Regions from separate parts of the Pseudoalteromonas sp. S8-8 genome, predicted to be linked through region 1. Evidence: predicted binding sites of a transcription regulator. Region 1 holds the regulator's gene; each other region holds the start of a gene.

Region 1 (10,494 bases):
GTTTTACAATTGCTGGATGAGCGTGATGAGTTGATTTTCGAAAACGAAATGTTAAAGCGACATTTGAGTCGATTTAAACACTTGGAATAAAATCTGCCCTTGGGTACTTCCTAGGGCTTATTTAGTCTTTGGTGAGAGTGCGCTAGTTCTTAAAAACCAATATGACTACTTTGATTTATTCTTACTTTTAATTCGGATAAATCGTTTTAGTCGTATGTTTTGCATAAGTAGTAATATTCCACTTAGGCAAAAAAGTACGCTGGTTGCTGCAAAACTAATAAGCAGCGGATTATTAAAATCCTCTCGCTCATCGTAATCCATAATATGTAACATCCAAAAAAAGTCGAAAATTCGCCATAGTGTGCTGCGAACGGTGACAACTCTGCCGTTATTTTCTGACAAGTACAGTGTTGTGTTAAATGTGTCGTCAAATTGTACCTGCCAAACATTGGTTTTATATCCAACTTCTCGCATACCTTGCTTTAGCAGTACAGCGCTTGTCACTTGAGCATCAATAAGTAAGTGTGCTTTAGCATTTGCGGTAATTTGTATTTTAGTTGGCGGCTCAAAAGGTCGGCCTGTTATACCGTTAAAGCTTTGCTGTTCATCTTTATTTATTACTGTAATTATAGGTGTGGTTAAAAAGTTCTCAAAAATTATTTGTGTTGGATTAACCACCTGAGATGCAATATCGTTAAGGGAGGCAACATAATCAGCCTGCGTAAATGGGTTATTAAGAGTACGTGTTGCAAGATGCTCCCCATGAACTTTATCAAGAGGAATAGCGCTCATGACTAAACCGCCTAATAGCCAAGCTAAAATTTGTAATGTGAGCAAATAACCGAGCCATTTATGTAACTTGCGAGCATACTTAAATATTTTTTTATTCATGTTTTAGTCTTATTATTTTTAGAGGCTAGTTTATTACATTAATGGGATTAGTTACTGCGACATTTTGTCGCAGTTTAAACTATAGCTTACTGTAATCATTTAAAAATAAAAAAGATTACACTTAAATTGCTAACATGAATTATTTGTTTAATTGAGCTGAGTGTTTGATATCCAGCTAGCTTTAAACGCTAAAAAATACTTAAAAGCTGCGAAATATCTATATAAAGTGGTTAATAGAGCATAGTTGATTTGGTATAACGGTAAAACTGCGTTAAAGTTTGCAATGAAATTATTAGAGGATAAATACGAAACGATGTCGGAAATTCAATTTTTAAATGTAGATCTTGAGCTTGAATCAAAGCAAGATATTAGTTTGCTAGTGGCAGACTTGAAAAAAGTCGCGACGATTTTACATTATGACAAAGACGAATACCGTCAATTAGCGCGTATTGAAGCAATAGGTGTAGTAAACACGCCTGACAAAGCAATAAACCATATATGTGAGCTTATTGAATCGTGTTCGCGTAACGCGCTAAAGCAATGGTTAAGCTGTTCACGTAGAACGTTTGATATTGGTTTTGAATCGGGCACTTCCCCTAAGTGCTTTAATCAAGCCTTAGATGCAGATACATTACTACGTATATCTGCGATTGGTGCGGGTATGGAAATTACAATTTACCCAATCGAAAAGTAACTATCTTCGCTCTACGACTGCTGCGGTCATTTTTGATACGCAGCACAGCTCATTGCGGCTATTTGTAATTTTTATTTCCCACACTGAACTACGTTTGCCAATATGAAACGCTCTTGCCGTTGCTGTTAAAGTGCCGTTGCGAGATGCTTTTAAATGACTTGCGCTAATTTCCTGCCCCACGCAGTAAAATTTTGTAAAATCGACAACAAAGTTAGCTGCATAGCTGGCAACTGTTTCGGCAAGTACAACGTTAGCACCGCCGTGAACCATGCCCATTGGGTTATGATGCTCAGGAATTGCCGGCATAGTGGCTACTAAGTAATTATCACCAATTTCAGTGACTTCTATTCCCATGGTTTTCATTAATGTTCCTTGGCCATCAATGCCTTGTTCTAACTGCTTGCACAGCTCTAAAGTGATGGGCTGGTACCAAATACTCATAATGACTCCTTTGCTTTTTTAATCATTTATAAACCTAGCTTTAGTTATATCCCTAAAATGTACACAAGTGAAATTACTTTGGCTATTTTAAGGCTTAATTTAAATTTGCGATTTTTATTTAACTGTATATACTCACAGTTAAATGTACTGTATGGAAAACCAGTTGTATGCGACCATTAACGAACCGCCAAGCTCAAATACTCGAACTAATTAAAGTTTTTATTAAAGACACTGGTATGCCTCCTACACGTGCTGAAATAGCGCAAACATTAGGTTTTAAAAGTGCCAATGCTGCTGAAGAACATTTAAAAGCACTTGCTAAAAAAGGCGCAATTAAAATGAAACCAGGTGCAAGCCGTGGTATTCAGTTAATTGAAGAAGAAGAGCCAGAACAATTAGGTTTACCGCTTATAGGGCGTGTTGCTGCTGGTTCACCTATCTTGGCGCAAGAGCACGTTGAAAGTCACTGCAAAATCGATCCATTAATGTTTAAACCGGCTGCAGATTTTTTACTACGCGTTAACGGTATGAGCATGAAAGATATTGGTATTATGGATGGTGATTTACTTGCTGTACATCGTACTCAAACCGCTGAAAATGGGCAAGTTGTTGTTGCCCGCCTAGACGAAGACGTAACTGTAAAACGTCTTGAGAAAGCGGGTCGTAAAGTATTACTTCATGCTGAAAACGACGATTTTGAATCTATTGAAGTAGATCTTGAGAATGAGTCTTTTAATATTGAAGGCTTAGCCGTTGGCGTTATAAGAAACGCTGATTGGATGTGACTTTAAAAATAGCTTTTAAACAAGCAGTTTTATAAATGCGTACTAATTAGTACGCATTTTCTGTTTTAAATTCGCACTAAAAATAGGGCATAAATAGCTCACTGACAATTTAAGCTGTAAACTTTTTTGCACTTATATTTTCCCCCTCCGAATGCGTTAAACCCCTTTGTTTTGCTCATCTTTTGAACTTCCTGTTACCTAGTTGGTTACTGATTTTTTATTAATTACTCAATATCACCTGATTGTTTTTTATACTAAAACTTGCTTGTTGTTCATTTTTTAGCTAATTATTAATGTGCTGAGCTAATAATAACTCACAGCTTTTTAGTTTTGAGAACACACAATATACACAAACCCGTTGTTGGCGCAGCAAAACCAATCAATATTAAATGAGATTGACTAAAAAAATAAAAATAACGAATTGGCGTTTAAGCCGTATGCCTCTTCGCTTTGCATTCGCAATAGCATCAAAGGAGCCGTCACATGGGTAAACTGACCTCTACCTTGTGGCTTATATTATGTGTTTTTTCGCACCCAGTTTTGGCTAACAGCCAATACAATATGCGCAAAGGCGTAACCGATATAAGCAATAATGTATATCAGCTGCACATGACCATATTTATAATATGTTGTGTGATTGGGGTGATAGTGTTCGCAATTATGTTTTGGGCACTTATTCATCACCGCAAATCTAAAGGGGCTGTACCTGCCCAATTTCACGAAAGCACTAAAGTAGAAATACTTTGGACTGCAATCCCGTTTGTTATTTTAATTGCTATGGCAGTACCAGCCACTAAAACCCTAATTGCAATGGAAGATGCCAGCAAAGCTGATCTCACTATTAAAATTACAGGCTCGCAATGGAAATGGCATTATGAATATATGGGTGAAGATGTAGAGTTCTACTCTATTTTATCTACCCCGCAAGATGAAATCGCGAACCTTGCAGATAAAAATCCTAACTACTTACTTGAGGTTGATAAGCCTCTTGTACTGCCAATAAATCAAAAAGTACGATTTTTAATGACTTCTGACGATGTTATTCACTCTTGGTGGGTACCTGATTTTGCAGTTAAAAAAGATGCGAATCCCGGCTTTATAAACGAAACATGGACGAACATAAACGAAGAAGGTACTTACCGAGGCCAATGTGCTGAGTTGTGTGGTAAAGATCATGGCTTTATGCCTGTTGTGGTGGTCGCTAAATCTGAGGCTGATTTTAAAACGTGGCTTGCAGATGCAAAGCAAGCTAAACAAAAAGCAGCATTAGCAGATGCCGCATTACTTGATAAAACCCTCCCAAAAGAAGAATTAATGACTTTAGGCGAACAAGTATATATGGCCAATTGTGCTGCATGTCATCAGCCTACTGGCATGGGGTTACCGGGTGTATTTCCTGCACTTAAAGGCAGCCCTATAGTGCTTGGCGATATAAAAGATCACATTGATGTAGTTATCCATGGGCGACCCGGTACGGCAATGCAAGCATTTGCCAAACAGTTATCTATAAAGCAATTAGCAGCGGTTATTACTTATAAACGTAATGTGTGGGGTAATGATACGGGTGATGTTATTCAACCGAGTCAAATACAGGCAGCACTTGATGCCAAAGTGGAGGCGAACTAATGAGTAGCATAGTAGAACAACCTAACGCCAATGAAGCTCATCATGCTCATCACCCAGCTAAAGGTTTTAAACGCTGGCTTTACACAACTAATCATAAAGATATAGGTAGTTTATATTTAATTTTTTCGCTGACCATGTTCTTAATTGGTGGTGGAATGGCCATGGTGATCAGAGCTGAATTATTTCAACCAGGTTTACAGTTGGTCGATCCTCACTTTTTTAATCAAATGACCACCGTGCATGGTTTAATTATGGTGTTTGGTGCGGTTATGCCGGCCTTTACAGGCCTTGCTAACTGGATGATACCACTCATGATTGGCGCGCCAGATATGGCATTGCCAAGAATGAATAACTGGAGCTTTTGGATTTTACCGTTTGCGTTTTTAATCCTATTGGCATCATTATTTATGCCTGGTGGGGGTCCTGCATTTGGTTGGACTTTTTATGCACCACTGTCTACAACATACAGTAATGATAATACTGCATTGTTTGTATTTGCCGTACATATTATGGGGATTAGCTCAATAATGGGCGCAATCAATGTGATTGTAACCATAGTGAACTTACGTGCCCCTGGCATGACATGGATGAAGTTGCCCTTATTTGTATGGACGTGGTTAATTACTGCCTTTTTATTAATAGCGGTAATGCCAGTGCTTGCAGGCGCTGTCACTATGGTACTTACCGATAAGTATTTTGCGACCAGCTTTTTTGATGCCGCAGGCGGTGGCGACCCGGTGATGTTCCAACACATTTTTTGGTTTTTTGGTCATCCCGAAGTATACATAATGATTCTTCCTGCCTTTGGCATTATATCTACAATAGTACCTACCTTTTCTCGTAAAAAACTTTTTGGCTATGCCTCAATGGTATACGCCACATCCTCCATAGCACTATTGAGCTTTATTGTATGGGCTCATCATATGTTTACCACTGGGATGCCGGTCGCTGGCGAGTTGTTTTTTATGTACGCGACCATGCTTATATCGGTACCTACAGGAGTAAAAGTATTTAATTGGGTTGCCACAATGTGGAAAGGCTCAATAACTTTTGAAGTGCCAATGCTTTTTAGTATTGCGTTTATTGTGCTGTTTACCTTAGGTGGCTTTTCGGGGTTGATGCTGGCAATTACACCTGCTGACTTTCAGTACCACGATACTTATTTTGTAGTGGCGCATTTTCATTATGTATTAGTAACAGGGGCTGTATTTTCGATAATGGCGGGGGCCTATTACTGGCTGCCCAAGTGGACGGGCAATATGTTTAATATCACGCTAGCTAAATGGCATTTTTGGCTATCGCTGGTGAGTGTGAACGTACTGTTTTTTCCTATGCATTTTGTAGGGCTTGCCGGTATGCCGCGTCGAATTCCCGATTATGCACTTCAATTTGCCGACTTTAACGCAATCATAAGTATTGGTGGATTTGCCTTTGGTTTATCGCAATTGTTGTTTGTAGCTGTGGTAATTAAATGCGCGCGTGGCGGTGATAAAGTGCCTGCAAAAGTATGGGAAGGGGCAGAAGGGCTTGAGTGGGAAGTTGACTCTCCAGCGCCATATCATACTTTTTCTACGCCGCCGGTAATTAAGTAATGACACACGCACCGCTACTCAAACGTTTGGTACTTATTTGCATAGGCATGTTTGCCTTTGCCTTTGCTTTAGTACCTTTGTATGACGTGTTTTGTGATGTAACAGGGCTTAATGGAAAACCTTCGCTTGAGCAAGCAGAGCAAAGTACACAAATAGTACAAAATCGAGAAGTCGGCGTTAGCTTTACTACTCACGCACAAAGTGGTGCACCGTTTGAAGTTAAATCAAAAGAATACAGTGTAGTGGTAAAACCCGGTGCAATGCGTGAAGTAATGTTTAGTGCTAAAAATAACAGCAATCTAGATAAAGTAATGCAGGCTGTACCATCAGTCTCGCCAGGTAAAGCGGCAAAGTATTTACACAAAATAGCCTGTTTTTGCTTTGATCAGCAACCTCTAAAAGCAGGGGAAGAACTTGAATTTAAATTACTTTTTTATGTTGATACCGCACTGCCAAGCGATATTGAAGAATTAACTTTATCTTATACCGTATTTGATATTAGTGAACAGCTGGTGGCAAGTAACAACTAGCTTTTTAAACTAGTGTGAAACTAGGAGTAAATAAAATGAATCAAGAATATGAGCATTATTACGTACCTGAGCAAAGCCCATGGCCTATTGTAGGTGCTGTTGCATTGTTTTTTATTGCAGTAGGGGCAGGCTTGACTGTTATGAGTGTAGGTAATGAAGGTGGTAGCGGGGTTTATCTGCTTTATGCCGGTATTGCTGTACTTGTGTATATGTTGTTTAGCTGGTTTAAAAATGTAATTAGTGAATCGGACCAAGGTTTGTACTCAGCACAAATGGATCGCTCTTTTAGACAAGGTATGAGCTGGTTTATTTTTTCTGAAGTTATGTTTTTTATGGCCTTTTTTGGTGCGCTTTTTTATGCACGCGTATTGTCGGTACCTTGGCTTGGAGGCGCAGGCAATAATGCAATGACTAACGAGGTTTTATGGCCAACTTTCGAAGCTGTTTGGCCGCTAGTTTCAACACCTGCTGGCGAAACTACTCAAGCTATGGGCTGGCAAGGCTTACCGCTTATAAATACCTTAATACTGCTTACTTCCTCAGTTACTTTACATTTTGCCCACGTAGCGATGGAAAACAATAAACGCACTCCACTTAAAGTTTTTTTAGGCGCTACTATTTTATTGGGCGTTTGCTTTTTAGGGCTGCAAGTTGAGGAGTACATGCATGCATATAATGACCTTAACCTAACGCTAGATGCGGGCATTTACGGTAATACGTTCTTTTTATTGACTGGTTTTCATGGCATGCATGTAACGTTAGGAACCGTACTTTTATTTGTAATATTTTTACGGATATTAAAAGGGCACTTTACTAAAGATAAGCATTTTGCTTTTCAAGCAGCTGCTTGGTATTGGCACTTTGTTGATGTGGTGTGGCTGTGTTTGTTTGTATTTGTATATGTGCTGTAGCGTTTATTGGCGAATTATTTGCTTTAATAAAACCAAGTTTAAGCGCTGCAATAACAACAACTAAAACAACGACCGAAAACAATACGCGACGACCTAAAAAGTGAGACATAGGTCGTCCCCCAGTTTTCCCTGACACCATAATAAACAATGCTCTAAATAAGTTAAAAAGTATAAATATTAACAACAGTACGATAATAATTTTAATAATCACTGAGTTGACCCTTTATGCAGTTAGTTTTATGGCACAAACAAAAGCTTAGTTCACTAATCACACTTTGTATGGTTGTGGTTGTTGTACTTGTGTGTGTGCGATTAGGGTTTTGGCAGTTGGAGCGAGGTGAGCAAAAGCAGCAACAACTAACCGCTATTGCTAAGCAACAGAATCGGGGTGTGATGAGCTGGTCTCAATTACTTAACCTGCCTGATAGCTGGAACAAAACTGGTGTATTGGTTGAGTTAAAAGGGCGGTTTGTACAAAACCAATATTGGCTTTTAGATAATCAAGTTTATAACGGACAAGTAGGGTACGACCTACTTGCTTTACTAAAGCCAGACAGCGAAGAAAAAGTGATTTTAGTTAATTTAGGATGGGTAAAAGCGCCTATATCTAGAGATACACTGCCAAAGGTTACTCTGCCTACAGGTGTTTTTATTCTTAAAGCGCAAATAAAAGAAAATAACTTAAGTAGCTTTACGCTTGAAGATAAAACTACAAATAACGACTTACCTACAAGAATCCAATCTATCGACTTGAATATGCTGAGCACTCAAAGCCAGCAATCATTAATTAATTTTATGGCTTACAGACAAGGTACTGGTGATGAGATTGCAACACCTCATTATGAGGCAGTTGTTATGAGCCCTCAAAAGCATAATGCCTACGCTGTGCAATGGTTTTTAATTGCTGTTGCATGTGCTGTTGTGGCTATTTTTGCGAGTAAAAAAAGGACACATAATGAAAAATAATCCCCTTTTGTTGTTTGTGGGTTGCTGCGCAATCCCATTAGTTTTGGCATATGGCGCATTAAAGTTTGATTGGTTGCCTACTGCAATTACTAATAATGGCGAGTTTTTAAGCCAAGAAATAAAACTTAAAAATTGGCCGCAAAATAATCCCAAGCAATGGACTATCGCACTTAATTATTCAAACGAATGTAACACCCCATGCAGCGAACAGCTCAATGCACTTAATAATTTATATGTGGCACTTGGTAAAAACCAAGGCAAGGTTGATATGGCTGTAATGGGAAGTCCCGACAATAAAAACCTACCATGGAAAATTATTACCGAGCAACAGAGTTTAAATCCTGCAAGTTTGTATTTAATTGATCATATGGGGTTAGTGGTACTTGAATACCCCTTTAAGGTCGAGCCACAAGAAAACCGTTTAGTACAAAAAGGATTATTAAAAGATCTAAAAAAATTACTTAACTATTCTCGTTCTAGCTAACTAAGTTGAGCTTAAGTTGGAGTATCTGATGTATAAAAATTATAAAAACTTAGTATTAATAACAGGATTACTCGCTTTGATTGTAGTTGCTTTAGGTGCGTACACCCGCTTAAGTGATGCAGGTTTAGGGTGCCCCGATTGGCCTGGTTGTTATGGCTTTTTAACGGTACCTAAGCATGAGGCTGACATAGCCTTAGCAACTCAAAGCTACCCCGATATGATGTTCGAAACCGCAAAAGCGTGGAAAGAAATGATTCATCGCTACTTTGCAGGTGCTTTAGGCTTACTTATTTTAGGTTTATTTGTGTTGGCTTTTTTAAAACGCCAATATCCAACTACGCCAGTTAAATTGCCTTTGGCTTTACTTCTACTAGTGGTGTTTCAGGCTGCCCTTGGTATGTGGACAGTAACCATGAACCTTCAGCCGCTTATTGTAATGGGCCACTTATTAGGTGGCTTTAGTATTTTGTCACTTATAACGCTTTTATATTTACGGCTAACCGCAAAACCTATTATGGGTGGCGATAGCGGCGCAAAACGCTATTTCGGTTTAAGTTTAGTAGCGCTCAGTGTATTAATTATCCAAATTGCACTTGGTGGTTGGCTGGCTGCAAATTACGCCGCTCCACATTGTAGTGGTTTGCCATTGTGTAATTACGCACAACCGTTTTCATTGAGTAGCGTATTTCAATTACCACTTGAGCACAGTAATTATGAGTTTGGTGTGTTATCGCAGCAAGCGCGTATGTCTATTCATTTATTACATCGCATTTGGGCACTCGTTACTTGCATTGTTCTGGCGTTAATTATGTGGAAAATATACAGCCAAGCGTACTCTAAAAAAATTAAAAATTGCGTTGTGAGTGTATTACTTGTTCTGCTTTGCCAAATTAGCTTAGGGCTTATTTTAGTACATTGGCATATTCCGTTGGGAGTTGCACTGGCGCATAACTTGATGGCAGCCATACTGTTATTAAGCATGGTTAGGTTGTGTTATTACCTAAAATCACGCACATAAAGGGGAAATATGATGGCACTTATAATTGATAAAAAAATACTGCTACCCGTTAATACTCAATCGCTAATTTCGCGTACTCATAGTTTGCTGCAAGACTACTTAGCAATTAGTAAATTTAAAGTGGTAGCCATGCTGGTGCTAACAGCTTGGGTTGGTTTAGCGCTGGCTCCCGATGTAGGGCGCGGTATGGTCGTACAGTTTATTAGCTTGTTAGGTATAGGGCTACTTTCTGCTGCTGCAGCGGTTATTAATCATGTGGTTGATAGCGAGATAGACTCAAAAATGGCGCGGACTCGTCATCGCCCTGTGGCTAAAGGGCGTTTAAGTAAAACACATGCGCTTAGTTTTGCAGCTGTTATTGGGGTTGCTGGTTTTATTATGCTGATGGTGTGGGCCAATACCTTAACCGCTATATTAACGTTATTTGCATTGGTAGGTTATGCATTTGTTTATACATCATTTTTAAAGCGTGCAACGCCGCAAAATATTGTTATAGGTGGGTTGGCTGGCGCAATGCCTCCATTATTAGGTTGGGTGTCAGAAACAAACCAAATGG
Region 2 (10,494 bases), on a different contig from region 1:
AAGTTCAGAAGGACATACAAACGTGAAATCTAGTGGGTAAAAGAAGATAACTGCTTTTTTACCTTTAATTGTTTCATGAAGGTTATAGCTATCTACAATTTCACCGTTACCAAGAACAGCTGCAGCGGTAAAGTCTGGTGCCTGGCGGCCTACTAATACACCCATTTTATTCTCCAAATATTTTGAGTTTGTTTTCAATTGCTTTCGCAATGCTGGTACTTATATGGGCGCTAAAAATTAAAAACCAATAGCGCACACATATAATTAATTGGCATTTTAGAGTTATTCACTACAAAAGAACAATCGCATTTAACGATGTGAGCAATCGAAAATAACGAACACTTACAACTTGCACTAATCTGCTTGAATAATAGGTCTATTTTGAAGTGTAAATTGCGTTGTAATTAGATAGAACTTTTGACGTTACTGAAGAAAGCTTAATACATTAAATTGTTTAAAAATTCATATAATGCGGTATTAATTTTTACAGCTACAAAAAAACCTGCAAATGCAGGTTTCTCGTTTAAATTTAATCCATTATATCTGAGGGCATATCGCCTCGAATTTTTTGCCAAATCTCACCTGTTTGATGACCGTATTTACGCATCATCGAAATAGCACCATCATGCTCTTTATTTTCTGCCAAGATTGTTAAATCTTTATAAAACTGACGAGCAAGTTCACGAGTTCCAGCATCAGAGAAGTAATGACAACCAATCTTTGAATAAAAGCCTCTAAAACCGTTGAGTATTAATACATAAATACGGTTATTACCCGCAACGGCTAATTCATGATGAACTTTGTAATCGTAGTCAGCAAATGCCTGCGCAGTGTCTTCTAGCTCATGACTTTGTGATAAAATTTCAATTACACGTTCAGGATTTAACTTAATTGCAGCACGTGTATAAATAGCACTAATATTAGTACGTGCAGATAAAAGCTGATCTGTCAGCTCTGGCATCTTGTCTTCATCTAAGCGCGCTAGTGTTTCAAGAATATTTAAGCCAGACGTTTCCCAAAAGTTATTTACTTTTGTTGGTTTACCATGCTGAATTGTTAACCAACCATCACGTGCTAAACGCTGTAATACTTCTCTCAAGGTCGTTCTTGTTACACCAATTAACTCTGAAAGTTCTCGCTCGGCAGGTAGAATTGAACCTGGAGGGAAATCGCCGTTCCAAATAGATTCAACTATATATTCTTCAGCAAATCCTGCTGGGCTTTTCGCTTTAAAAATTCTCATCCAGTTCCCACTCGAATTAATCAACACTCATCGTTTTACACGAATAACTGACTGATTGTACCAGACGAAGCATAACTAACAAGTAAAGTCAGGTATATTAATAAGCAAATGAGTAGAAATTAAAGATTAATAAATAATAAAATTTAGGTTTCTCTAATATCGCTACAATGTATAAATATACAGAGCAATATTCATTGTAGGTACATTGTAATTATTGGTATTTTTTATTTACACCATACCTAGCTTAATCAACTTAAAACACATAAGTACATTAAAAAGGAACACCTATGCAACAGAGCGTTCTAACCGCAACTTTAAAGAATTGATTAGGCAATGTACCAATGTAGTATAAGTAAGCGATATAACTAAGCTTATGTATCAATGGGAACTAAGTAGAGCGTCATGTAGCCTCTGCTGAGGCTGCATTGAGTGGTCAATAATTTCATCTTATAAAAAGCGACTTCGGTAGCTTTTTTTTCCTTTTTGTTGCCGCATACATTATCCTAGGTCATAATCTAACGTCTTATTTAAACGCGGAATTTTTATGAACTGGCTTGCCCAATTACCCACCCAACGTACCCCGTGGCTTTTATTTACAGCTATCGTTTTTTTACTTGAAGTGACCGCCCTTTTCTTTCAATACCAAATGGGATTGGCGCCTTGCATAATGTGCATATATCAACGTACAGCCGTACTGGGTCTATTAGGCGCAGGAATCGTAGGTTCGACTAAACCACAGAGCAAAGCAGTTCGTATATTAGCGTATGTAATTTGGGGTGTATCGAGTGTTTGGGGATATTTAATTGCTCGCGAGCATATTGATATGCAAACCACCACAGACCCTTTTGCATTTAGCTGTGAGTTTGAACCAAACTTCCCATCGTTTATGCCGTTACATGAATGGATACCTAGCTTTTTTCAGGCGACCGGGGATTGTGGAAATATAGATTGGCAGTTTGTTGGTTTGAGCATGCCTGCTTGGATGGAAATTATATTTGGGATTTTCTCACTAACACTATTTATTATAGTTATTGGCCGTTTATTAATTAAAAAGTCGATTTGATATGTTTACATTTTTTTCAAGCCAATTAGATGAGCTTAAACATCTAAAAGTACGCAAGCGCCAAGACGTAATAGCACTTTCTTTAAGTATGTTATCGCCAACTGATAAAGTGTTACTGCGTATTATTAAATTAATATTACTAAGTCCACTATTTTTAATATTCACGGTATTTAAAGGTTGGATATTAATCCCGTTTTTGATACTCGGCGGACTTTGCTACCCACTTTTAACAACACCTATTGAAATCAACTTTGCTAAAAAACACTTAAGCGATGCATTAAAACAATTTAATCAGGGCGCATAGCGCCCTGATTGTTATCTACTGCTATTAAAGTGAAATTTTCCCCTCTAATTTGGCTAATAGTTTTTTACCAATTCCTTTAACTTGCGATAAATCACTAACGCTTTTAAATTCGCCGTTTTCTTCACGGTAATCCACAATTGCCTGCGCTTTTTTCTTACCTATACCCGGTAGCTTAGCAAGCATATCTGCATCAGCATTATTTATACTAATTGTCTCAACTTGAGGCATTTGCTTAGTTACTTCCGATAATTGTGCATATACGGTAGTTGCAGGTAGTAAGCATAATAAGCTTATTATGAATAAATTTTTTAACGTTTTCATCAAACTTGTCCCTATTCTTCTTTTCTTAATTTTGAATGTTGCTTAGGAAAACCAAAAAGTAAGGAACTGAAAAGCTCATCATTTAAAGTGTACCTAAACGCATTATCACTATGATCCGAAATCCTGAAAATGCAGCTGGTACAACAAGTGATTGCTTAACTAAAGTAAAGTTACCGTTTTTTGTCAAATTTAAGACACCTAAAAATTAATACTTCGCGCTTGCAAATTTACGCCCAAACCATTACTGTACATAAAAACAGTAATCTAATGGTTTTTACAAACCACGGTGCCAAGCAATTTTGCAGGAGAAATCATGGCTGTTGTTGTTAAATATGTTGTAGAACGAAACGGAGTCGAGCGTATGACGTTTACTACCAAAAAAGAAGCTGATGCTTATGACAAGATGCTCGATATAGCAGAATCACTTGAGCTAATGCTAGAAAAGGTAGACGTACCGCTTAGTGAGCAACAAATTGAATCACTTGCTTTAGAAATAGCGAAAAGCAAAGATGACTTTATGACCATATTAAAGGGCGGCAAAGATCCAGTTGTTACCAAAGCGCCAGCAAAAAGTAAAAAGTCAGATAACGTTGCATCAATTGAAGATAACAACGATAAAAAAGCAAGTTAACTCGTAGATTGTCCTCTCCTCGGACGGGACAAACTAAATAAAAAAGGGAGCAACTTAGTTGCTCCCTTTTTTATTATACCAATTCGCTTAATTAAGTGATCTATTTTGAGGGTGGAAAAACGTGTTGATAGCTAGGCAAAAAATTTGATATTTAGTTGTTCTAAATGATAATTTTTTAACGCCGGTAGCAACACGTTTAGCACCGCAAAATGATTAAGTATTATCGCGGATTGGTATTACTTACTACTCATTTTAAAATGAATAGTAATTGCTATTTAAAGCTCTTTTTCTACTTCATCAAATAAAGCAGTGATGTTTTGCTCTGGCTCTTTTGTTACTAAGCTAACAACAACAATTGCGATACTCGCTAAAATAAAGCCAGGTACTATTTCATACATAAAGCTACTTAAACTTTCACCATTAATAGTAAACGGACCATAAATCCAAACAAGCACTGTAAACGCACCTACTAACATACCAGATAAGGCGCCAGCAAAATTCATACGTTTCCAATAAAGGCTAAACAATACAAGTGGTCCAAAAGCAGCACCAAAGCCTGCCCATGCATTACTTACTAGGTCTAAAATAGAGCTATCTCTATCGTACGCTAAATAAATTGCAAACAGGGCAACAAATGCAACGCTAATTCGACCAACAGTAACTAATTCAAAGTCGCTAGCATCTTTACGTAAAAATGTTTTATATAAATCTTCAGTCAATGAACTTGAGCTTACTAGCAATTGCGATGAGATAGTACTCATGATAGCAGCCAAAATTGCAGCTAGTAAAAAGCCAGCAATAAGTGGGTGGAACAATAACTCAGAAAGAATTAGGAAAATCGTTTCAGGATCTTCAACTATAATATTATTTTCATAAGTATAAGCAGCACCAAATATACCAGTACCAACAGCACCAAGGGCAGCAACAATCATCCATGTCATACCAATACGGCGAGCTTTAGGCATATCCTTAACACTACGTACCGACATAAAACGAACGATGATATGTGGTTGACCAAAATAACCTAAACCCCATGCCATTGCAGAAATAATACCTAATGCAGAGCCTGCTCCAATCCAGTTAAGCATATCTGGATTTACACTATGTAAAGTAGATTCTAGAGGTTGTTCAAGTAAAGAGTATGCAACGGTAGGCACTAGAATCAGCGCGATGAACATAATACAACCTTGCACGAAATCAGTTAAGCTAACCGCTAAAAAGCCACCAAACAAAGTGTATAAAACAACGACACCCGTTGTAATGTATAAACCCACTTCATAACTTAAACCAAATGAGCTTTCAAACAATTTTCCGCCGGCTACAACACCAGATGACGTGTAAAGAGTAAAGAAGACTATAATAACAACAGCAGATACAACACGTAATAAGTTTGACTTATCATTGAAGCGATTTGAGAAGTAATCTGGGATTGTTATAGAGTCATTTGCTTTTTCAGTGTACACACGTAATCTAGGTGCAACTAACAGGTAATTTAACCAAGCACCAATCACCAAACCAATTGCTATCCATGTACTACTAAAACCAGTAACAAACATCGCACCAGGTAGGCCCATTAAAATCCAGCCACTCATGTCAGATGCACCTGCAGATAGTGCAGCAACACTTGGTGATAGATTTCGTCCACCTAACATGTAACCTGATACATCGCCAGTAGATTGCTTATATGCATATAGTCCGATACCTAACATTACAACAAAATATAATGCTAGTGAAATAATCATTCCTGTTTCCAAATTAGCCTCCGCATAATTATTAATAACAGGCTCTTGATCCGAATATTGACTCTTAAAATATTATAATAAAGACACTATTAGGATAAAAACCATTCTCGCTGACTATATCATGCCTAACAATAAAATCTCCAACTTGTTGCTTCCAGCTGATACAAAAATACTCATGTTGAATAATTTTAAAGCGAATTGGTAAAATATAATGAATTAAATAGAAGAAACACCTTAATTTATAATGATAATTTATTAATCATGCAAATATACGTAATGCTATTTTGAATCTTTTGCCATATATTATTACAATACCCAATTACATCACTCTTACGGAACTGTTTATGTATTTTTACGCTGCACGTCAACCGATTTTAGATAGAGATAAAAAACTTATCGGTTATGAGCTTTTATTTCGTGATGGCGTTGATAACGTATTTCCCGATATAGATGGTGACGAAGCAACAACACGACTTATAGAGGGTAGCCAGTTTAATTTTGGTTTAGAAGATTTAACTGACAATAAACCTGCCTATATAAACTTCACCCTAGAAACACTATCAAAGGGTTACCCTACACTACTAGGTAAAGACACTATAGTTGTAGAAATACTTGAAACTATCCAGCCTGGTAAGCGTTTATTAGCTATCGTTAAAGATTTAAAAGATAAAGGTTACACTATTGCTCTTGATGACTACATTCATCAACCTGTATGGCGTCATTTTTACCCATTTATTGATATTATTAAAATAGACTTTTTAGCATCCGATATAGATACAATAAAAACGGTACTTAACGATTTAAAACCGCACTCACATATTAAGTTACTTGCCGAAAAAGTAGAAACCTATGAAATTTACCAACAAGCTTTAGAGCTTGGGTTTGATTATTTCCAAGGATTTTTCTTCTCAAAACCTGAAATGGTACAAAGTAAGGCTCTACCACCTTCAGAAATGGCATTAGCTGAATTGCTTTACGAAACATCAAGTGTTGATATGGATCTTAAGAAAATCACTGATGTGTTTGAACGTGATGTAAATCTATCTTATAAATTACTTAGGTATTCAAATTCTGCCGCATTTGCAAGACGCGCAGAAATAAGTACCATTAAGCAAGCTCTTATAGTGCTTGGCGCCAATGAAATTAAAAAGCTATTGTCACTACTGTTTGCAGCACAAGTATCAGCAGACAAACCTGTAGAGCTAATAAGGCTATCGCTTACGCGCGCTCGATTTGCTGAATTGCTCGCTATATCCCATGGGCAGTTTAAAGATACCGGCATGGCATTTTTAACCGGTATGATGTCGCTAATGGATGCAATTTTGGATGAGAGCATGGAAAGCGTGATGAAAAAGCTTCCACTTTCTAATGACATAAAAGCAGCGCTATTAAACGATGAAGGCTTGCTAGCAAAATATTTAAACTTAGTTAAATACTACGAGCAAGCAAACTGGTCAGCTGCAAACGAGCTAACGAAAGAGCTAAATCTAGGTGAAAAAGTTCCCGATGCTTATCATGAAGCGCTAGCTTGGGTTAATGAACAAATGCAGTTAGTAGTGAACGAAAAATAAATATATAAACAGCAAATAAAAACGCCAGCATTTAGCTGGCGTTTTTATGAGTGGCTTTTCAATTATAAACTTTCTAAAAAGTCTTCATCAAAATCAGCTGGCTCTTCTTTTATAGGTGGGTTGCCATCGTACAGCTCATAAATTTGACGCTGAAAGTAGATATCTTTTACAAATAAGTACGGATCAAGTGAATCATTTAATAGCCCTTCTTGAGGTATTAATGATGCACGAGCTTCTACCGCTTTTAAAACAAACACTAGAATAGTTTGTGGAGTCGTTAGCGCAACTTCAGGTAATACAAAGTTGTCGACTACATCACCGGTCAGGTTACGTGCTGTTGTAGGACCCATGCCAGGTAGCATTAAATAAGCGCCATCACCCACGCCCCATACACCTAACGTTTGTCCAAAGTCTTCATCTACAATTTCAAGACCAAGTGAACTGGCAACATCAAAAATACCAAAAATACCAACCGTAGAGTTAACTAAAAAACGCGCTAAGCTCACACTTGCATTACCCGGCTTACCTTGCAAACCCGCATTAATCATATCGACAGGTGCTGTAATATTACCTGTGAAATTAACAATACCATTTCTTACCGGTACAGGCGTTACTTCAACATAACCTACAGCAACTGGGCGCAATAAATAAGCATCCAGTACATCCATATTAAAGTCGTATAACGGACGATTAATACTTTGCAGCGGATCTCTGTCATCTACTTTGCTTTGTGGTACTTGAGCACACCCGGCTAGTATCAATAAACATAAAAAAGTAAAACTGTGTTTTAACATCTAACGTCCTTAAGGTATTAATGTATCAATTTGAAGTTGGTAGTCACTTACACTTTCACGCTTTAACGACTCTGAATGACCTTCTAGCTCACCAGAACTTGGCATAACCGAGTCATCTATAGAAATACGCGCCGAAATAATAATATTTTCTGCACTAGATAAGTTAAGCCCTGCAACCATTGCACTACTATCACTCAACTCAACTGTAATTGGAAATGAATATTTAGCGAGTTTAACAGCAGCTAATGGCATTGGCGAACCACTTGCTGCTTTTGCAAATATAAACAAGATACCGTCTTTTGGCTGTTTATCTATAAGCTCTTTTGCAATGTCGACTGTAACTGCAATAGCACCCGTTGTAGTAACTGGCATAACAGAACCTTCCGCTCGCATTTGCTTCTCTATATCAGCAATACGCTCAGAGATCATGCTATAACGAGAATCATTTTTTTCCATACTCGCAAGTAAAACTTCAAATGCAGCTTTGGCTTGAGGCCAATCTTTACGCTCATAAGCAATGAGTGCTAATAACGAAATTGCATCTAAATTGGTAGGCTCTACTTTTAGTACTTTTGAGAGCATACCTGCCGCACGGGTCATATTAGCTTCGCTACCTTCTAGCAATAAAACTTGGCTGTAACTAATAAGTACCTGCATATTATCAGGATTCATACGAAGTGCTTTATCAAATGACTGCTGCGCCATGTCAAATTCATTAAGCGACATAGCAACTCGTCCAAGTAGCATCCAAGCGACTTCGTCATCACCTGAGCGGCTAAGCTTTGTACGAAGTGCCAATGCAAAAGCCTGCAGCTCATTTTGGCTAAGCGGCTCACCTTTTTGCATTACAGCACGCTCGCCGTAATCAGCTAAATTATCCATTGCATCATGCCAAGCCGAAATTTGCTGCTGGCTACCCGTTAAACCATAAAAAACACCTGTTAGAGCAAGAACAAATGCGCCACCAGTTAAAGCAAAAATACGATTATTACCTTTGCTGTTTAGTGATTTTTCTGGTGATAACTCATTCAATAAACGGCGTTTTAATTCAATAATTGATTCTGCATGATTTACGGTATCAATACGCTGATTATCTAAATCGGTTTGTAAATCAACTAAACGCTGCTCATAAATGCTAATTAGCTCAGCATTGGCGTTATGAGTAATTGTTTGAACGCGCTCTTTTTTTAAAAAAGGCAACATCACAAACCCAAGAGCAACCAGTGTGAGTAAAGCAAAACACGCCCACATTAAAATCATTTAACTTTGCTCCTGACGTTTATTTTGTTCAATTAGCTTCGTTAACAGCATTTCGTCGTCACTGCTCCACGTTTGTTTTACTGATGCTTTTCGCTGGCGAATAACAATAAAACCAAAGCCGACTATGACAATTAATACAGGTAATACCCAAAGTACTAAAGTCGCTGGTGTAACTGGTGGGTCGTAATGAACAAAATAGCCAAAGCGGTCAATCATGTAATCAATCACTTCGTCTTTGCTCTTACCTTCTTTAACCAATACAAGTACTTTATCGCGCAAGTCTTTAGCAACAACAGCGTCAGAATCCGCAATGTTTTGATTTTGACACTTAGGACAGCGCAGCTCTTTAGTTAGCTCTTCAAACAATATTGCTTGTTTGTTGTTATCAAATTGATAGCGATCTTGCTCTGCAAACGCACTGATGCTTACAAAAAGGCTAAGCGTAAGTAGTAACCATTTCATTATTTAAGCTCCTGCATAATTGGCGCAAATTTGGCTCGCCATACTCGCGGGTTTATATCGCCCGTGTGATGCAACAAAATAGTGCCGTTTTTATCGACTAAAAATGTTTCAGGCGCACCCGAAACACCTAAATCCAACGACAAAGTACGATGTAAATCCAAGATATTAAATTGATATGGGTCACCCGCACGTTGTAGCATATCGCTCACTTCACTGCGAAGTGATTGCATATCAAAAGGGCCATCAAAGTCAGCGTCGTAACCTTGTACGTAATAAAGCCCAATAATTTTAACGCCTTGCTCACGTAACTTAGTTAAATAACCAAGTTCAACTAAACATGTTGGGCACCAAGTACCCCATACATTTAGTAAGTAAACTTCGCCTTTTAAAGACTCGTTAGTCCACGGCTTATTGTCTTGCATTAAATCAGGTAGATTAAATGCTGGCATTTCTTGACCTAACCGACCCGTTTGAATTTCACGAGGATTAGCAAAAAGGCCTTGGTATAAAAATACACACACAAAAGCAAATACTAAAAGCGGCGCAATAGCTAAAATTTTACGGTTCATAAAACATTCTCCGATGCAGCTCTACGCGCTGTTTTAGCTGATGTACGGTAGCGTTTATCAAATAAAATCATAAATCCAGCTAGGGAAATAAGCACACCACCAATCCACATCCAACGAACAAACGGTTTATGATAAATGCGAAGTGACCATGCACCTTGGCTCAACTGCTCACCTAACGCTAAGTATAAATCACGTGTAAAGCCTGCATCTATTGCCGCCTCGGTCATAAACTGCATACCAATATCATACTTACGCTTTTCGGCGTGTAAGCGTGTTACTAGCTCATTGTTTTTAAGCACCGATACAACACCAGCATGACCACTGTAGTTCGGCCCGCGAATAGTTTTAACACCATCAAAGCGGTATTCATACTCGTTAAGCTGAACTGTGTCGCCTTGTTTCATCGATACGTCACGCTCAACTGAATATGCTGATGTAAGCGTTACACCTGCAATAACAAACGAAATACCAATATGCCCAAGCACCATAGCCCAGTAACTTACACCTAAGCGTTTTAAACCTTCTTTTAAGGTG
Region 3 (10,494 bases), on a different contig from region 1:
TAGTTGTACTAATACGCAAATTTGCGAAACTAAATTACGAGTGTGTAAAAGCTGTAGTGGCCCATCGATTGATAAAAACACGTACTCACAATGTGTGAATACAGAGTGTAAAACGCAGCACCCAATTTGTGAAAAGTGTGGTCGCGAAATGCGTAAACGCAAATCTAAGCACGGTGAGTTTTTAGGGTGCAGTGGTTTCGCTCTTAAAGATGATAACTGTAAAAACACTCGAAAAATGATTGTTTAACGGCTAACAGGTAGGTTTACACCTGTCTATTTTATAGAACTATGTAAATAGAAATTATATTCATTTTATTGATTTTAACAAGTTATCAATGTCTAATAGAAGAATGAGCTTTAACTGTTGTTTATTATGCATTTTTTCAATAGGTTCTTTTTATTAAATGACCATTATTCAGCCCCTGGTCAGGTTGCCAATTGGCGAATAAGTGCACTGCGCATTATTCTATCATTAGTAATGGTGTTATGCTTTGCTGTGGCGTGCCACACGTACACAAGCGCTATTGAATTTAACTTAATTTATATTGTTGTATTAACAAGCAGCTTTCTTGCTACTGCATGTGGTTTACTTATAGCAAGTAAGCGTTTTTATCACTTTAGCGCTCATGCACTTTTAATAGCCATTGTAGCTGCTAGCGTGTCAATGAACTTATTTTTAACAGATCTAGAACTTGCTAAAGTGGGTTCTATGTATATGTATTCCTGCCCGATAATAGCACTTATGCTACTTGGTTATAGAACAGCCCTTGCTTATGGCGTATTAAATATTGCGCCGTTTTATATGATCATCAATAACGTTGATGTCTCGGGTTTAACGGGCATAGCTCAACAACTTCCCGACGCTGACTTATACATTACAGGGCTTATATTTTTATTTTTTAACATTTGTATTCCCCTTGCTGTGGCGCGCACAATTGTGGCTGCTAAGCGTTTAAACAAAACAATGATAAGCGCTAATACACACCTTAAAGATAAAAATGAGCTTTATCGAAGCCTGTTCACCGAATCAAATAAAGCCAAAATTATTGTTGACGAAAATCTTGTCATTACTGATTTTAATCAACATGCTATTGATATGTTTGGTATAAAAAAAGAATTAAAAGAAGGAAGCGTTAATCTTTCTCATTTATTTCCTGCCTTAGTCTTTGACGACTCTAATGCTCAAAATAAAACTGTGAAGTACAAAAAAAGTTATTTTAAAGCCAGTTATCAGCAAATAACAATGAGTACAAACTACCGTGTATACGACTTTTACGATTGCACGCAAGAGCAGCTCATTAAACAAAATTTATCGATGATGGAACAAGAAAATAAACGTTTACGCTTTAGAGACTCGCAAACCAAACTACCTAATAGAGAATGGTTTGAGCTGCAATGCGACAGATTAACAAGCAAATACCAAAAAGGTTTTTATATCGTTGTTGCGCAAAGTGCAAATAGTGAATACTTAAATTTGAAGCTCACTAAAGCCGACTCTCAAGCATTACTTATTAACGCGTACAAGCGTTTAAAAGCGATGCCAGATGGGCCCCTTTTGTGTGCTCATATAGGAGTAGGAAAGCTTGCTTTTATAATTGGGACAAACTCGCAAAGCGAGCTTGAAGATAAGCTATTAATGCAAATAAAAAATACATTAGATAGAACATATAATGTATTTGGCACTAAGTGTCAGCAATCGTTTTTATTTGGTTTTGCAAAGTATCCTGATCATGGAAAAAACAGCACAACAGTACTTAGCAATGCATGCGAAGCACTTAAACTAGCAAATTGTAATATGCCTCTAAGTGGTTATAACGAAAAACAATCACACGCTTTTATCGAAAAATACGAAATTTCAATGTTATTAGATGAAGCGCTTCAACAAGGCGATTTGTCGGTGCACTATCAACCTAAAGTAGATGCAACGGGTCAATGTATAGGGCTTGAAGCCTTAGCGCGTTGGAACAGTCCAATACTGGGTAATGTGTCGCCAGTGGTATTTATTCCTATTGCCGAAGAATACAGAATGGTTAGTCGGCTAACCGACCTGATTATTCAAAAGGTGTGCGCTCAAATTGCCGATTGGACCAAGGCGGGTTTACCGAGTGTGCCGGTGGCAATAAATATATCTCTAATTGATTTTAGCCAAACCGATTTTATGTCAAAACTGGTTAAATACCTTGCCGACTTTAACGTAAAGCCACCTCAAATAGAGTTAGAACTGACTGAAACCTCTCTTGAGGCAAACCAAGCGCATTCGCTAAAGCTTATGCAAACGCTGCAATCGTGGGGTTTTACTATTTCGGTCGATGATTTTGGGGTGGGTTATTCTAATATTGCACGCCTTGCCGATTACCCTATTAACAAGCTCAAGTTAGATCGCTCATTAATAAGCCAAGTAACGAGCTCTACGCGTCAAAAAAGTTTAGTTAAAGCGGTGCACGTTATGTGTGAAGAGCTTGATATTAAGTGTGTAGCCGAAGGAGTAGAAACCCAAGAGCAAGTAGCAATAATGACGCAAATGGGGTGTAAAGAATTTCAGGGCTTTTACTTTGCTAAACCAATGCCAGCCGAAAATTTTGCAGAACATGTTAGTCGCCATGGCTTAGTGTTTAACCCTAAAGAGATGACGGCTCAACTTTAAATGTATTTAGTGGGCACTATATAGAACATATACACCTAAGGTATGTATGTTCTATAAAACTAGCTGGGTTTTATTACCTAATTACAGAGCTGTTGGGCGTTTATGGTTATTTCGCACTGATGAATAGCCTCAGCTCCCCAATGCTGTATATCTGATTGAGCAGTACAGCCTGCATCTTCAATTAAAGCAGTATTGGCATCACATAAGAGTAGCACTGCGTTATCATCTTGTATGTTCACGATAAGCGTGTATTCCCCAAAGGGTGCAAGTTTGCTTAAATCGTTATTAACAGCAGCTTTTAATAACTCATCAGTTGTTGAATAGGGTGTTTCACTAAATTTTAATGTGCCATCAACGGCTGTAGCAATATCTTTTAATTGCGAGGCTAAGTCGGCCATCACTTCTGGATTGTTATTTTTTGAAGTGTAGCAACCGCTAAGTAATACTATGAGGCTTATACAAAGTAAGTGTTTCATTTTATTTGCTCCATACCGTCATCGTGTTGTGTTCATCGTAGCCTGTATCTAGGTTCCAATTTTTAATTGCACTGTAATCAGTATCTAAAAATACGGCATTGGCAATAATGGTTATGTAGTGCTGAATGTTACTAACGGCAAAGTCAAAAATATCGTTGTAGTGCATAGGCTCGTGCGGCGTTTTTAGTTGTTCAATAAAAGTGGGGTCTACTTCGTTTGGGCGAGGATAAAACAAGCCTAAATCAGCAGCAACATGGCGTGCACAGGCAAATAATCGATAGCTTTCTTCAACATTATTTACTACAAGCTGAAAACCGTTATGCCATGAATTAAAGTTAGGAGCGTGTTGTGCAGCGTAGCTTGGGTGAACCGTTAATAAAGCATGTTGCCAAATTTTTGCAATATCGGTATCAAAATTATCGTCTTTGTTAGTACAAGATCCAATATTTTGTTGCACGCGGTCAGCATAACCTAACTCACCTAAATTTAAACGCTGCCAAATAAATGCATCTTGGTTCATTTCGCAGGCACGGTGCGCCGTTTGATTTTGCTCATACGGGCCTACTTTTAATTCAACAACCGGATGCACCGTTATATCCGCAGCAACATGGGCCATATAACCGCATAACCAAGCAAAGCACTTTTCAAATGCTTCACTTTCAAGTGTTTTGCAGTATTCAATCATGGCTTTAAGTAAATCGCCTGTGTGCTCATAGTGCATTAGGTCGGCCCACGCATTTTGGCTAGGCTGCGCTACAGCTAAGTAAGGATAATCGGGGGCTACACAGCCTAGTTCAAGGTATGCTTGGCGTTGGCTTAAAATAAGCTTTGCTTTTTTAGGCATATCCATTTTAGCGAGTGACTTGGTTTGCGTTGCAATATTAACGGCAGTGATGTGCGCAAAAGCACCTGGCATTGTCATATCCTTATGATTTATTAATAAGGGTACAGATTAACATTGAGAGGGGGTTAAATAAAGCCAACTAAATGCAAGTATAGCGGGGTAAACACCTATTAAATTAGCTGCTCAACTAATTGGCCATTCTCGTATAATTTAGCATGTTGACGTTTATGTTCTTCAAATAGGTAAGCTCTTAGTTGCTCTTGACCGCTATGGATTTGCGTTATTTTAGCGGCTATACCTTGTGTGCTTTGCCTTACGGGTTCTATTTCCATCGAAATACTTTGTTTGTTAGGCAAAATAAATTCCATGTGCTGCGATTTATTTAAATGGTTACCTTTTCGGAGGGGTTTTAAAAACATCCCCGTGTTTGATATTGATTCAATTTTAAACCCTTGGCTTTTAATATTTAGCTCACTCCAGCGCCAACTGCGCAGTGTGCCTTGTGTGTCTATTACTTCGGGGGCGTTTAAAATAGGTTTGATTATACCGGCGCTATCAATTTTTAAGTCCAACGGAAACCATAACTGATAGTGTGCAACTTCTGCGAGCAGGGTTAAATTAGCGCTACTAAGTAAGTGAGCAATATTGGCTGGTACTGAACTTTGTAACGTTAAAACGTGACTGTTGTGAGCATGTGACTTTTTATTAGGCTTAAATAACTCAGCAAAAAAATTTATCTCTTCATTAGAAAAGTCCATATTTCACCCCAGTTACATAAAATAATTCACCACCGTAATTTAAACAATGAAATTGGTCAATAAATGCTCCGTTTAAATTTGTTTAGATGATATTTACAAAGACAGAGGGGTAAACTAAACAATGTATTTAAATGCAGTGCTTAACCCTATCGTTTTTCAGAGACTTGAATTATTTAACATTTATAAAAATATATTTAGGCGCAAGTGGCTAGCTGTTAAACTACAGCACATTAGTTTTATTATTTATATTAGAGTTTACATTATGATATGTGCATTTTTACGTGATCAACAGCCGAAGTTACTGGGTATGGTAGTGGCATTGTTCGGTGCCGGTTTTTCGATAAATGCAGTGGCTCAAGAGCAAAGCCAAACTTTAATTTTAGTGGGGTCAGAGCTTACTACCTGTACTAGCGCCAAGCTTAATAATTGCCAAAAAGAGACTGCTATTGATGGTAAGTCACATAATTTATATACACTTAGCAGCTCTCAAATAAAAAACATCGCGCAGCATTGGCCTAATAATAATGTTGAGGCAAAAACGGCTGTATTAAAAACACTTAAAACCATACAAAGTAAATCGTCAAATAGCGTATCAAAAACAGATTTACTCTGGCAGTGGCGCGATATAAATAACCAGCAATTAGAAAGCCTGACTCAGCAAGAGTACAACTTTGTATTTGATATGCTAGAAGTACCGCTACTTAATAAAAACGGTGAGCGTTTAAAAGAGCAAGTAAATACCGATTTTAATAATGAGGTTGCGACTAATAATATTTTACAATTTGTGTCGGGCAGTTTAAAAGTTAATAACGCAAAACCAACCATGCTTGCTATTACGGCTTCGAGCCGCGACCCTTATGAGTCGGCAGATGTAGCGCAGAGTCTTTTAGCACAATCAAATATAAACACTCAATGGTTAGCACTAACGCCAGCACTTGCTAAAGCGATTACGAGTAACTCGTGCGATGAATTACCCGTTCTCAGAAATACATTAATGAATGTGTATAACCGGGAAGCAATTTATCCAGAGTACACAAAGTCCGAATACGCTTTATGCAAAAGTGGCACTAATGCACTTGTATCACTTATTAAAAATAGTACCGGTGTGATGTTTAATAGCGGTAATGCAGCATTAACTCACAAGGTATTATTTGATCAAAACAATAATCCATACCCGTGGACGCAAGCATTGCAAACTCGCCCAGTAATTGTAGGTGAAGGCGCGGGCGCAGCAATCCAAAGTAAAGTGACGGGCATGCTTACAAATACGACAAGCCTTGAGGCACTTCGCAAAAATGAAAATAACACTAATGCTGGTGGACTTGGCAGCTTTAATTTTGGTGTACTAGATACTCAGTTTAGCGAACAAAACCGTACATTTAGGCTCGCAGCGGCGTTAAATAAAAATGAAGTAAAAAAGACTAAAACAGAGATTCAACATGGTTTTGGTATTGACGAAAATACGGCTTTGGTTGTTATTAAATCGCCAGAAGGTAGTTTAATAACCGTAATAGGCAAAAGTGGTGTAGTGCATTTAGCTAACCAAGGTAAAGCACAACCTGAGAGTAAGAGCTATAGCTACTCGTATTGGCCTACAAGCAGTGTAATTGAAATTACCAATAACACGTTTACCTTAAGCGCACGCACAATAGATGAAGCGTTACCCGCTATAAAAATACCTCCACTGCCAGTGCAGCGTTTTGGCTCAATTTTAACAAATTCAAAACTGCGATCACTTACTCAAGCGATGTGCCTAAGCCAAGAGCAAAGTGCGGTAGCTCAACAAGATGAGTTTATAATTAGCCTTACAGCAACGAGTGACACACAGTATCATCGCGTTAATGCAAAAGAGTTTGGTTGTGCGCTAAGCAATTTAGAGTTAGCTATAAAGTCTATTTAGTTACTAACCTGAGCCAAGGGTTTAAGTTTTTGGCTCTTCTCTATAAAATAGCCACCATAATGATCAAGGCCTTACTAAAAGAGTTTTAAAATGAATAATGAAAATGACGTAATTGATACTTTAGCCGAACTAGAAAGCTTTTTAATAGATGTCGAAAACGGTGGTTTTGGACTTAAAGGTGTTGCCGGTGTTGGTATGGCTACTAATAACAAAGATGGCAGCCGTTTTGTTGCTGTGTTTGACGACCAACAAAAGCTACTTTTAGCGCGCGGTATTACAGAAGACGTATTCCAAACAGGGCAAGACATGGTACGTAATGGTGTAGGGCGCAAGCACTAGTACTCTAGTAAAGAAAAGCGCTTAGTGCGCTTTTTTATTTTAATTTCAATAAATTGAAATCAAATGCCTTCATACAGATTCCACAAAGGCCACTTCAAGTTAATAACAATTAAATACAAACCCCTCAAAAACCACAAAACTTGCCAGCTAAACTCTGTTTTATTAAGTGCGCTTAGATAAATAAGATAGTGCTACAGATAAATTGTAGAATCAAAACAGATGAGTTTTGGCTATATTTTGAAGAGAAGTTTAATTTATTGATATAGAGGTAATTAATTGGTCGGTATGGAGAGATTCGAACTCTCGACCCCTGCCACCCCATGATGTGACGCTATATTGAGTTAAGTTATTGTAATTTATAAACTATAAATGAAATTAACTGATTTTATGTACAGTTAATTTTGTAATTTTTATCATTTTTACAATTCAATAAAATCAAGTGGTTAGGGCGCTTGTTACAAATCGAGTATTTAAATTATCAGTAAAACTCAATATAAACAACTCATTAGAAAATCTTAATCAAAAGCCTCACTTTCCTAAGCAGACACTTTATCATTTCAAAATGAATCGATCTAATTTGCACTGTATAAATAGACAGCATTTTATTTTGGTGTGTGTATGTTCGTTATTCCTATTTATATCGAGGCGGGTATTACTGGATTTGAATCGCCGGCTGCTCAGTATAAAGAGCTGGGTTTGACTCTAGATGAGTTACTTATAAAACACCCAGATGCTACATTTATTGAGGTTGCATCTGGGGCGTCTATGCAGGGAGTGGGTATATTTGATGGTGATCTATTAATTGTCGATCGCGCAATTAATGTAAGTACGGGCGACATTGTGGTAGCTACTTACAATGGAAGCTTCGTCTGTAAAATAATCCATAAAGAAAAACGTTTATTGATGTCGGCCTCAGACGAACACTTGCCTGTTTATGTATCATCTCAAGATGATTTTTGTTTAGAAGGAGTGGTAACAAGGAGCATTAGATTACATAAACCGTGTGCTGAGTTTGCATATACCAACTAAAAATTCGGTCAGTGTTACAATATAAATGGTAATACATTGGATACAGTTGTTTATTATAACAGCTCGTATCTGATTTTATGTTTATATGTTTATATGTTTAATAGGTGACCGTTTAAAGTTGTGGTTTCAACTGATGAATACAACGATAAGAAGATATAGAAGAAATATAACCTCTAATGTAGTGGTCAAACTGATGATTTCTCACGCATCAAGAAAAATGAGCGAAGCGAATATACTGGTCTTTTTAGCTTTGCTTTGAGATAAAAGAAGGTTTACTGGTAGTAATATATTAGGTGACATGTTAAAACTATATGAAGTACAAAAGTGAGTGTGGTATCAGCATAACCATGTGAGATTACTGCGCTATAAAACCGGATGGAACCTATGGAAACATTACAACTCGTATTACAATTGCTAGCTTTAATAGGAATATTATTTCTTTATTTTTTCAAGAAAAATTATTTCCCCAAGTACCTCGAAGAAAAAGCGAAAAATACAGCAACCAAAGAAGATATTAAAGAAATAACTTATAAGGTTGAGGAGATCAAGTCTGAAATAGAGACCAGCAAGTATATCAGCACGATGAAATATGAGCTGAAATACTCCGCATGCCTCCGCGCATTAAAACTCTTGGACGCTCACCTTAGTCATCTCATCGAATCCCAAGATGATAAAGGAGAAACAGTTTCACCAGAGAAACAGTACTCGACTATCAGTGAGGCTAGACAGTGTCACAATGAATTATGCTTAACCTGTGAAAGTGCGGAGCTAATTAATTTGTTTATTCTTCTCATGTGCGGCCCAAATAAAGACGAGAAAGAAATAAATAACCTAATTGAGTTAAACAAGCTTCGCAATCTTATTCGCCGGGAGCTAGGTTTTGGTGATGAGATATCGTATGACGTTGACCGAATTTGGTTTTTTAAAATCAACTGCGAGGCTCCATGTTAACAAAATCATGCATGCAATAATCGAGTGAGTACAGCGTTATTAATTTCAGAACTACAAAAAGCCCATTAAATTTGCCAAGTTATGACATGTTAAATAACAAATTAAATTAGTATCCATCTAAACAAAACCCGCTAATTTAGCGGGTTTTTATATGCCGAAATTCTTCTAACACTACATTTAATTTTCTCTAGCTTGTCAGATAATACCCATAGCATGCCTGCTAGGGTGTCTTTATCCATCGCTTCAAAGTGATCTTCAATACATAGCGCGTTAATTGCGGCTTCTGCTTGGTAGATGTTTTTATCTAGTTCGTTTTTAAGTTGTAGCGCTTTGTTGTTTTGCATTTGGTATTTCCTGCTGTTTTCGTTGAGGAAAAGATACAAGCAATTTTGTTCATTAAAAAGTGAAAAGATGTACGTCCTATGGTACAAATTACGTCGTGAAGTTCGTATTTGATTATTGCATATTAAAAAGGACGTAGTAAATGGAGAGAATTACTCCCGAAAACTTAAGAGAATTACGTAAAAAATTAGGTTTATCGAGTCAACAAGCGGCAGGTAGTGTTTATAAGAACCTGCGATTATGGCAAAGGTATGAAGCGCCGGTGACCGCTGGTAGCAGCTTAAACATACCGCCAGCAACACTTGAGTTGTTTTGTTTGAAGCATGGATTACCTTACCCGCCAAATAAGCAAGGTAAATTAGGAAAACTTGTTAGTTTTTATGGTGGCCAAGGAGGTGCTGGGCATACATTGCTTACTATTGATATTAGCACCGCGCTTATGGCAGATGGGTATGAGGTACTTGTTATCTCTGACCATAATGGTTGCGCCATGTTTGGTGAAATGTCTATTAAACATAACTACCCATTCCCCAGAACGATAGAAGTTGAAAGCTCAGATAAAATGAGTTTTACGAATGACTTGGTAAATATACCTTACTCTACTTCTCCTAATGGCTTAAAGCCGATAATAGATAACTATGATTTCGTATTTATCGATATTGGTTTCATGATGGCTGAAAAATATTTTGATGTTTTAGAGCCTGATTTGATAATAGGGCCTGCGAAAATCAATGAAATTAAAGATCGCAACGTAAGAGCTTTTTATAACTTAAGTCATTTAGCTAAAAGCTTTTCAGAGAAAAAAAATGAAAAAACTAAACTCGCGTTATTGATGGTTGCAGTATCAACCCATTATGCATTCAGTCCTGGTTACTACGGTTTGTTTGATGAAAGTGCAGATGATTATGAAGAAGAGAGAGATATTTATTTTAAACAGCAAGAAAAAAACGAATTAGACCAAGAGGAGCTATTGAAATTATTTAATAGTTTATCGGGTAAGCCTAATATGTACTTGATGAATAGCTATACCTCAGATGCTTATGATAGCTATAGAGAAAGATATGCTAAAGGGTATAGTATATTTAACAAAGCGCCTAATTCGTTACCAGCTCATGAACTACGAAGTGTTAAAAATGAAATTTTAAGATTGCTTGGTGTTCCAGAAAGAGCTTATTGATATATAACTACAATTTAAAAGGGATATTTATGTC

Evidence for each region. The regulator LexA, encoded in region 1, represses DNA repair genes until DNA is damaged. The targets are predictions, from matches to a motif close to TACTGTATNNNNATACAGTA.
Region 2: the regulator LexA is predicted to act here: its motif matches at 3,174-3,193, upstream of L659_RS0106020 (YebG family protein).
Region 3: the regulator LexA is predicted to act here: its motif matches at 7,542-7,561, upstream of L659_RS0110595 (LexA family protein).

Annotation. Positions count from the first base shown of each region.
Region 1 is NZ_AUTR01000067.1:41,792-52,285, reverse strand. Features, by position in the region: gene L659_RS0120250 (chaperone modulator CbpM) at 1-90, shown strand, start outside; gene L659_RS0120245 (membrane protein) at 166-891, opposite strand; gene L659_RS0120240 (hypothetical protein) at 1,205-1,585, shown strand; gene L659_RS0120235 (PaaI family thioesterase) at 1,586-2,026, opposite strand; gene lexA (transcriptional repressor LexA) at 2,194-2,811, shown strand; gene coxB (cytochrome c oxidase subunit II) at 3,295-4,437, shown strand; gene ctaD (cytochrome c oxidase subunit I) at 4,437-6,029, shown strand; gene L659_RS0120215 (cytochrome c oxidase assembly protein) at 6,029-6,559, shown strand; gene L659_RS0120210 (cytochrome c oxidase subunit 3) at 6,595-7,470, shown strand; gene L659_RS1000000124100 (DUF2909 family protein) at 7,373-7,681, opposite strand; gene L659_RS0120205 (SURF1 family protein) at 7,696-8,436, shown strand; gene L659_RS0120200 (hypothetical protein) at 8,426-8,920, shown strand; gene L659_RS0120195 (COX15/CtaA family protein) at 8,949-9,938, shown strand; gene cyoE (heme o synthase) at 9,951-10,494, shown strand, end outside.
Region 2 is NZ_AUTR01000022.1:1,654-12,147, forward strand. Features, by position in the region: gene L659_RS0105995 (peroxiredoxin) at 1-165, opposite strand, end outside; gene fadR (fatty acid metabolism transcriptional regulator FadR) at 530-1,243, opposite strand; gene dsbB (disulfide bond formation protein DsbB) at 1,788-2,306, shown strand; gene L659_RS0106010 (DUF6170 family protein) at 2,308-2,610, shown strand; gene L659_RS0106015 (ComEA family DNA-binding protein) at 2,635-2,931, opposite strand; gene L659_RS0106020 (YebG family protein) at 3,245-3,562, shown strand; gene putP (sodium/proline symporter PutP) at 3,838-5,316, opposite strand; gene L659_RS0106030 (EAL and HDOD domain-containing protein) at 5,649-6,875, shown strand; gene L659_RS0106035 (MlaA family lipoprotein) at 6,938-7,669, opposite strand; gene ccmI (c-type cytochrome biogenesis protein CcmI) at 7,679-8,929, opposite strand; gene L659_RS0106045 (cytochrome c-type biogenesis protein) at 8,930-9,391, opposite strand; gene L659_RS0106050 (redoxin family protein) at 9,391-9,960, opposite strand; gene L659_RS0106055 (heme lyase CcmF/NrfE family subunit) at 9,957-10,494, opposite strand, start outside.
Region 3 is NZ_AUTR01000034.1:115,785-126,278, reverse strand. Features, by position in the region: gene L659_RS0110630 (UvrD-helicase domain-containing protein) at 1-247, shown strand, start outside; gene L659_RS1000000123415 (putative bifunctional diguanylate cyclase/phosphodiesterase) at 374-2,644, shown strand; gene L659_RS0110620 (hypothetical protein) at 2,722-3,120, opposite strand; gene L659_RS0110615 (zinc dependent phospholipase C family protein) at 3,122-4,036, opposite strand; gene L659_RS0110610 (hypothetical protein) at 4,135-4,722, opposite strand; gene L659_RS0110605 (cyanophycinase) at 4,985-6,622, shown strand; gene L659_RS0110600 (hypothetical protein) at 6,713-6,961, shown strand; gene L659_RS0110595 (LexA family protein) at 7,580-7,990, shown strand; gene L659_RS0110590 (hypothetical protein) at 8,375-8,941, shown strand; gene L659_RS0110585 (hypothetical protein) at 9,073-9,285, opposite strand; gene L659_RS0110580 (hypothetical protein) at 9,426-10,460, shown strand; gene L659_RS0110575 (hypothetical protein) at 10,490-10,494, shown strand, end outside.